DNA from 2 places in the Pseudomonas sp. GW822-FHT04C11 genome. Region 1 is predicted to be linked to the other one. Evidence: riboswitches for the same ligand, from Rfam matches in the RefSeq annotation. Region 1 holds a riboswitch; the other holds the start of a gene.
The links. A riboswitch is a leader RNA that binds a small molecule or an ion and turns the genes downstream of it on or off. The one in region 1 is predicted to bind cobalamin.

Region 1 (3,358 bases):
GCCCGTCACGGTAAACCGCCTCGGCACCGCGCCCGCCGTTAGGGCTCAGGCCGCGAGCGATCGGCTCAAGCTCGGTGCTGGTCAATGAATGGTGGTACGTGTGGCCGCGCAACGCGCCTTCAGGTAATTCGACCGCTTGCAGGGCCAACGCGGCCAGACGCTTTTGCATCACCGCATCACCGGCCAGCAGCCCCAGCAACTCAGCGCGCGTGCCATCGACATCGGTCAGTGAGTCGAGCAAATAGAGCATGCCGCCGCATTCGGCCAGCAACGGCTTGCCAGCGGCGTGGTGTGCGCGAATCGCATCGAGCATTGTGCGGTTTTCAGCCAACGCCACGTGGTGCAATTCCGGATAACCACCGGGCAGATACAAGCTGTCCGCTTCAGGCAGTTCACGGTCATGGATCGGCGAGAAGAATCGCAACTCGGCGCCCATCGCCCGCAACAAGTCGAGGCTCGCGCCATACGTGAAGGCAAACGCTTCATCGCGAGCCACCGCGATTCGCACAGCGGCCAACAATGGCTCGGCGGTAATCACGTCAGGCGCAGCGAACTCGACGGCAGGCGGCAATGCCACTTCGCAGCTGCTGGCCAACGCCTCGGCCGCAGCGTCGAGGCGCAGATCGAGGTCATTCAATTCACTGGCCTGGACCAGCCCCAAGTGACGGCTAGGCAATTCGATTCCGGTTTCCCGGGACAAGGCGCCGTACCAGCGCAAGCCTTCAGTGAGGCTGCCTTCGAGCAATTGCGCGTGACGCAAGGTGCCGACGCGGTTGGCCAAGACACCAGCAAACGGCAAGTCCGGCTGATAACGTGCGAGCCCCAACGCCAGCGCGCCGAAGGTCTGAGCCATGGCGGTGCCATCGATCACGCCCAGCACCGGCACACCGAAATGCCGCGCCAGATCGGCGCTGGACGGCGTGCCATCGAACAACCCCATCACGCCTTCGATCAAAATCAGATCAGCCTCAGCGGCGGCTTCCCACAACAGCCGACGACTTTCCTGCTCGCCGACCATCCACATGTCCAGTTGATACACCGGCGCACCGCTGGCGCGCTCGAGAATCATCGGATCGAGAAAGTCCGGACCGCATTTGAACACCCGGACCTTGCGCCCCTGATTGCGATGCAAACGGGCCAGCGCCGCGGTGACAGTGGTCTTGCCCTGACCGGAAGCCGGCGCGGCAATCAGTACCGCCGGGCAAAAACGCGGCTCACTCACAGCTCAACGCCTTTCTGCGCTTTGATCCCGGCCTGGAAAGCATGCTTGATCATGCCCATTTCGGTAACGGTGTCCGCCAGTTCGATCATTTCCGGCTTGGCACCACGACCCGTGACTACCACGTGTTGCATCGGCGGACGCGCCTGCAAGTCGCTGAGCACCTGATCAAGGTCCAGATAACCGTGCTTGAGGGCGATATTCAGTTCATCGAGCACCACCAGACCAATGGCCGGGTCACGCAGCAATTCGCGGGAGACGTCCCATGCGGCCTCGGCGGCGGCGATATCGCGCTGGCGATCCTGGGTTTCCCAGGTGAAACCTTCGCCCATCACGTGGAAGCGCACTTGTTCCGGGAACCGCCGGAAGAACAGCTCCTCGCCGGTACTGCTGCGCCCCTTGATGAACTGCACCACGCCGCACTGCATGCCGTGGCCCATCGCCCGGGCGAGCATGCCGAACGCAGAACTGCTTTTGCCCTTGCCGTTGCCGGACAGGACCAGCAGCAAGCCGCATTCATTCGGCGAGTTGGCAATGCGCTCATCGATCACGGCTTTCTTGCGCAGCATGCGTGCCAGATGGCGTTCGTCACGATCGGGGGAATCAGTCATGGGGGGAGCTCTCCGTTGAGGCTGGATAACGGCGGGCAGGCATAGAAATAGACGGCAAGAAGCCTGGCATCGCCCACCGTGATGCCGCTGGATGGATCAGGCCGGTCTCCGGGCTCATAAGCGGCTGACGCCTGACTGCGCGCCTTCCCATATCGACCTTCGACACAGTGGCTCAAAGCGCAGCTTTTACTCATTTACCGTTGCGGGGGCAGCGCCGGGATCGTCGCCCGCTCTGTCAAAGAACGCGCCCTCACCGGCTTCCCTGTTTCACTCGGTCGACCACAGGGTCACAGAGCACCTGAAACAAGTCGCGAAGGTTAGAGGGTTGGGGGTGGAGCGTCAATTAAAGCCGGGGGCTCATCAATGGATAGAAACCGATCCCGATCAATAAACTGGCGCCAATCTTGTGCCACACTGAAAGCGGTGATATCAAAGAGCCACAACCTTACATTACAAGAACAAAGAGGGGGCAACATGCAAGGCATGATCATCAGTAACCCGAAGCTGGAATTCCTGCGCCCGGTACTGGAACGCTGGTTCGAGTGCATCGACCGTTACAACGCGGTACGCGGCGATAACGAAAGCCCTTACTGGTTTGACGAACGCGCCAACCTGAGCCTGCTTTCAGCGGCGGCGTGGATGGCAGAAATGGTCACCCTTGAACAGACTCCGACAAAAAAGCAGATCGAGGAAGGCGAGCGTAATGGCCGCGCCGACCTGTTTATCGCCAGTGGAGAAGAACGCGCCTACCTTCAAGCCACGCAACGCTGGCCGCGAGTCAACAACCTGAATCTGACCCAGGCCTTGCTCGATGTCGTGAGCGATGCGAAAAAAATCAGCTACGCCAGCGACCTGAAGCTCGGCTGCCTGTTCGTCGCCCCACAAAAAGCCCAGCACAGCCCTACGCCGGAAGAACTCCAGGACATGGTCGACGATCTGCAAAAGGAACACACCTGCGCAGTGGCCTGGTACTTTCCCTACGCCTATCGCAAATTGCACAACGAAGCCGGCAACTACCATCCGGGCATCGCGGTATTGCTCAAAGAGGCCCGCGGCTGACAGGTTGAACCTTCCATCGATCAGGTTCCTCTATGATGAGGTGATGCATTCATAGGGAAATCAGCATGCTCAAGCCTCGATTCGTCCTTGTTATCGCCATCGCCGGAGGGCTCGCCGCCTGCGGGGAGTCCGCCACCTTGCCAGTGTCGGACGGCACGGGCCCATCGCCCAAGCTGCCGGAACCGCACAAGACGCTGATCCCGACAGTGAACATCGCACCGGCGGTCGGCTGGCCAACGGGCGCAAAGCCGATTGCCGCGCCAGGCACTCAGGTGGCGGCATTTGCCGAAGGACTTGATCATCCACGCTGGCTCTATGTACTGCCCAACGGCGACGTGTTGGTGGCTGAAACCAATGCGCCACCCAAGCCCGACGACAGCAAAGGCATTCGCGGCTGGGTCATGGGCAAAGTCATGGGCCGCGCCGGGGCTGGCGTACCAAGCGCGAACCGGATCACCCTGCTGCGTGA
Region 2 (3,358 bases), on a different contig from region 1:
CGAGCACTTTCAGCAGCCAATGCCGGGCGAACACGATCAGCGCGATACCGACAGCGGTGGACGCTGCCGTGCTGATCCACCAGATCTGCCGTTGTGTCAGGTCTGCGGCGGCAGTTCCCGGCAATTCCGGCGGCAAGCCCAGGGTCGGAGCGAGGACGAAGGTCGCGTAACCGGCCAATCCCCAGAGCAGGCCTTGAGAAGTGCGAGTCGGCGCGCGCAGGGTGTAGAGACCCGCGAGCATCAGCGCAAAACCGACGGCGACCACCAGATTACCGCCAGTGGTCGACAGCACGCGCTGCCAGCCATCTTCCGGTTCCCAAGCCTCTGCATCGTGGGTGTGGCCAGCCATGGCGCCTTCGGCATGTTCATGGACTTCAGCCGCCGGGGCTTTTTCGTAGGTCTCCGCCTGCAGAATCAGCGGCGCGACCCAGAAGCTTTGCAGCAGGGTCAGCAGCAGGGCGGCCAGCAAGCCGGTGAAACCTGCGGTTTGCGCTATACGCTTGATCATCTCGGCAGGTCTCAGTGGCACGGGAACGCAGAACTGTGACGGGTATCGTGGGCGGCGTTGTGCACCGCGTCGATGTGCGAGAAACCGGCGAAATACACAAGGCACGCGCCCAGAATCGATGCGCCAATAGCGGCAACGAGGCGTTGGTTCAGGGTGGAGGTGGTGCTGGCGGTGACGTGGCGAGTGCTGCTGATGATCGACATGGCGCTTCCCTCTGGTCAGTCAGTGGGTGAATCGAGCGCATGTAAACCCCCGCGAGCCGGGCACGCAGAGGCTAAAACAGCGCCCGCCCACCGCGGGTTTGTTATTGATGTGTTGCGGGCCGGTCTCCGGGCTCACGAGGGGCTGGCATTCGCCGAACCTGCAAGAATCGCCTTCCCATGCCGAACTGCTGGCACAGTGGATCTGATTCTTCGCTCGCTTACCGTTGCGGGGGCAGCACCGGACTGACATGGCTTTTGAGTAAAGCACATGATTCACCGGTTTCCCGTTTCACCCTGTGAAGGGCACCCGTAACAAGGCGTGTAGGAGAGCATGGGCGAGGGCGGGGCGTCAATTGGCACGCGTTCTCAGTTGAGATCTAAGCAGAACCCTGTGGCGAGGGAGCTTGCTCCCGCTCGGCGGCGCAGCCGTCGTAAATCGTGTGCACGCGGGGTACTTGCGGGAATGAGGGGCCGCTTCGCGACCCAGCGGGAGCAAGCTCCCTCGCCACGGTGGATCGCGAACATTGACCCGCCCCGATGCGATGCGTAGCCTTGCGCTTTCGAGGTTCTTTGGCGCGTGCGCCGAAGCTAAGAAGGGAACGCGGTCGATGCCGCGGCTGCCCCCGCAACTGTGAACGGTTTTGTTTCTGCCATGCCACTGCGCTCTTTTGTTTTCAGGCGCGGGAAGGTGCAGGAACCGCCAGTCGAATGACTGGCCCACCGTCAGCCAGGAGACCTGCCTCGATACAGATTCTCACTACAACCGGGCGGGGTGATCCGGTGGCGAATTCTTCCGCGCGCTCAAGCGCTGCCGGTTGTCGTCCCGTATGCCCGCCACCTTGCCAAAGGGCATCCGATGAAAACACTGGCCAAACTTCCCGTCACCATCGTTACCGGCTTCCTCGGTTCGGGCAAAACCACCTTGCTGCGACACATGCTCGATAACGCCCAGGGCCGGCGCATCGCGGTGATCGTCAACGAGTTCGGCGAGCTGGGCATTGACGGCGAAATCCTCAAACAATGTTCCATCGGCTGCACCGAAGAAGAAGCCAACGGCCGCGTGTATGAGCTGGCCAACGGCTGCTTGTGCTGCACGGTTCAGGAAGAGTTCTTCCCGGTGATGCGCGAACTGGTTGCCCGTCGCGGCGACCTCGACCACATCCTTATCGAAACCTCTGGCCTGGCCCTGCCAAAACCGTTGGTCCAGGCCTTCCAGTGGCCGGAAATCCGCAGCGCCTGCACCGTGGATGCGGTGATCACCGTGGTCGACAGCCCGGCCGTGGCCGCCGGCACCTTTGCCGCCTTCCCGGACCAGGTCGACGCCCAGCGCAAACTCGACCCGAATCTGGATCACGAATCGCCGCTGCACGAGCTGTTCGCCGACCAACTGGCCAGTGCCGACCTGGTGATCCTCAACAAGGCCGACCTGATCAGTCCTGCGGATCTGGCCAAAGTGCGCCTGGAAGTCGCCGAAGAACTGCCACCAGCGGTGAAGATCATCGAAGCCAGCAGCGGTCGTTTGCCGCTGGACGTGCTGATCGGTCTGGGCGCCGGCTCTGAAGAGCACATCGACGGACGTCACAGCCACCACGACCATCACCACGATGGCGACGACCACGATGATCACGATCACGACGCCTTCGATTCGATTTCCATCGAACTGCCGCAAGCCGACGAAAGCCTGTTGCTTGACGCCCTGACCCAATTGGTGGTTCAGCACGGCATCCTGCGGGTCAAGGGCTTCGCCGCGATCCCGAGCAAGCCGATGCGCCTGCTGATCCAGGGCGTGGGTACGCGTTTCGACAAGCACTTCGACCGTCAGTGGGGCGCAGACGAAGCGCGCAGCACCCGTCTGGTGCTGATCGGCCAGCAATTGGACGCCGTCTTGCTCGAAGCGCAATTGCGCGCCGCGCTCAGCGTTTAACCCATGCACCTGCTCAGGACCCAGCCCGGCGGTTTCGTCTCGGATGACAACATTGCCGACCTTGGCCAAACCCCCGCCGAGCTGGTGATTCTGTGCAGCGGCGACTCCAGTCTGGCGCTGCTCGCCGAAGCGGCGCAGCAGTTGCCCGAGGACTATCCGAGCCTGCGTTTGGCCAACCCGATGCAGGTGCAGAACCACGCCTCGGTCGACTTGTATGTCGACGAAGTGCTGCGCCACGCCAAGGTGATTCTGATCTCGCTGCACGGCGGGATTGCCTATTGGCGCTACGGCATCGAACGTCTGGTGGAGCTGTCGCAACGCGGTGTGCAACTGATTCTGGTGCCGGGCGATGACCGTCCTGACCCGGAGCTCAGCGACCTCAGTACCGTGCCTGTCGAAGACCGCGAGCGGCTTTGGCACTTTTTGCGTCAGGGCGGCATGGGCAATGCGCTGGATTTGTATCGCTGTCTGGCCAGCCGTTGGCTGGGCCGCGATTACCACTGGTCCGAACCGCAGACCCTGCCGCGTACCGCGATTTACCACCCACACAAAAGCAACGCGACGCTGGGCGATTGGCAAGCCGACTGGCAGCTTGATCAACCGGTGGCGGCGGTGCTGTTTTACCGTTCGCACTTGCAGGCGGCGAACACCGCTTTCATCGATGTTTTCTGCCAGCGCTTGCAGGCAGCGGGGCTGAACCCGCTGCCGATAGCGCTGGCCAGT

Region 2: it holds a riboswitch for cobalamin, as region 1 does, so the genes downstream of both, cobW (cobalamin biosynthesis protein CobW) here and cobO (cob(I)yrinic acid a,c-diamide adenosyltransferase) in region 1, are expected to answer to the same signal.

The regions. Positions count from the first base shown of each region.
Region 1 covers NZ_JBXAMS010000009.1:9,692-13,049, reverse strand. Annotated here, with positions in the region: gene AC1RJ3_RS16265 (cobyrinic acid a,c-diamide synthase CobB) at 1-1,222, opposite strand, end outside; gene cobO (cob(I)yrinic acid a,c-diamide adenosyltransferase) at 1,219-1,830, opposite strand; cobalamin riboswitch at 1,913-2,147, opposite strand; gene AC1RJ3_RS16255 (hypothetical protein) at 2,305-2,889, shown strand; gene AC1RJ3_RS16250 (PQQ-dependent sugar dehydrogenase) at 2,955-3,358, shown strand, end outside.
Region 2 covers NZ_JBXAMS010000004.1:261,505-264,862, reverse strand. Annotated here, with positions in the region: gene AC1RJ3_RS09015 (CbtA family protein) at 1-508, opposite strand, end outside; gene AC1RJ3_RS09010 (CbtB domain-containing protein) at 520-711, opposite strand; cobalamin riboswitch at 812-1,037, opposite strand; cobalamin riboswitch at 1,258-1,469, shown strand; gene cobW (cobalamin biosynthesis protein CobW) at 1,568-2,635, shown strand; gene cobN (cobaltochelatase subunit CobN) at 2,639-3,358, shown strand, end outside.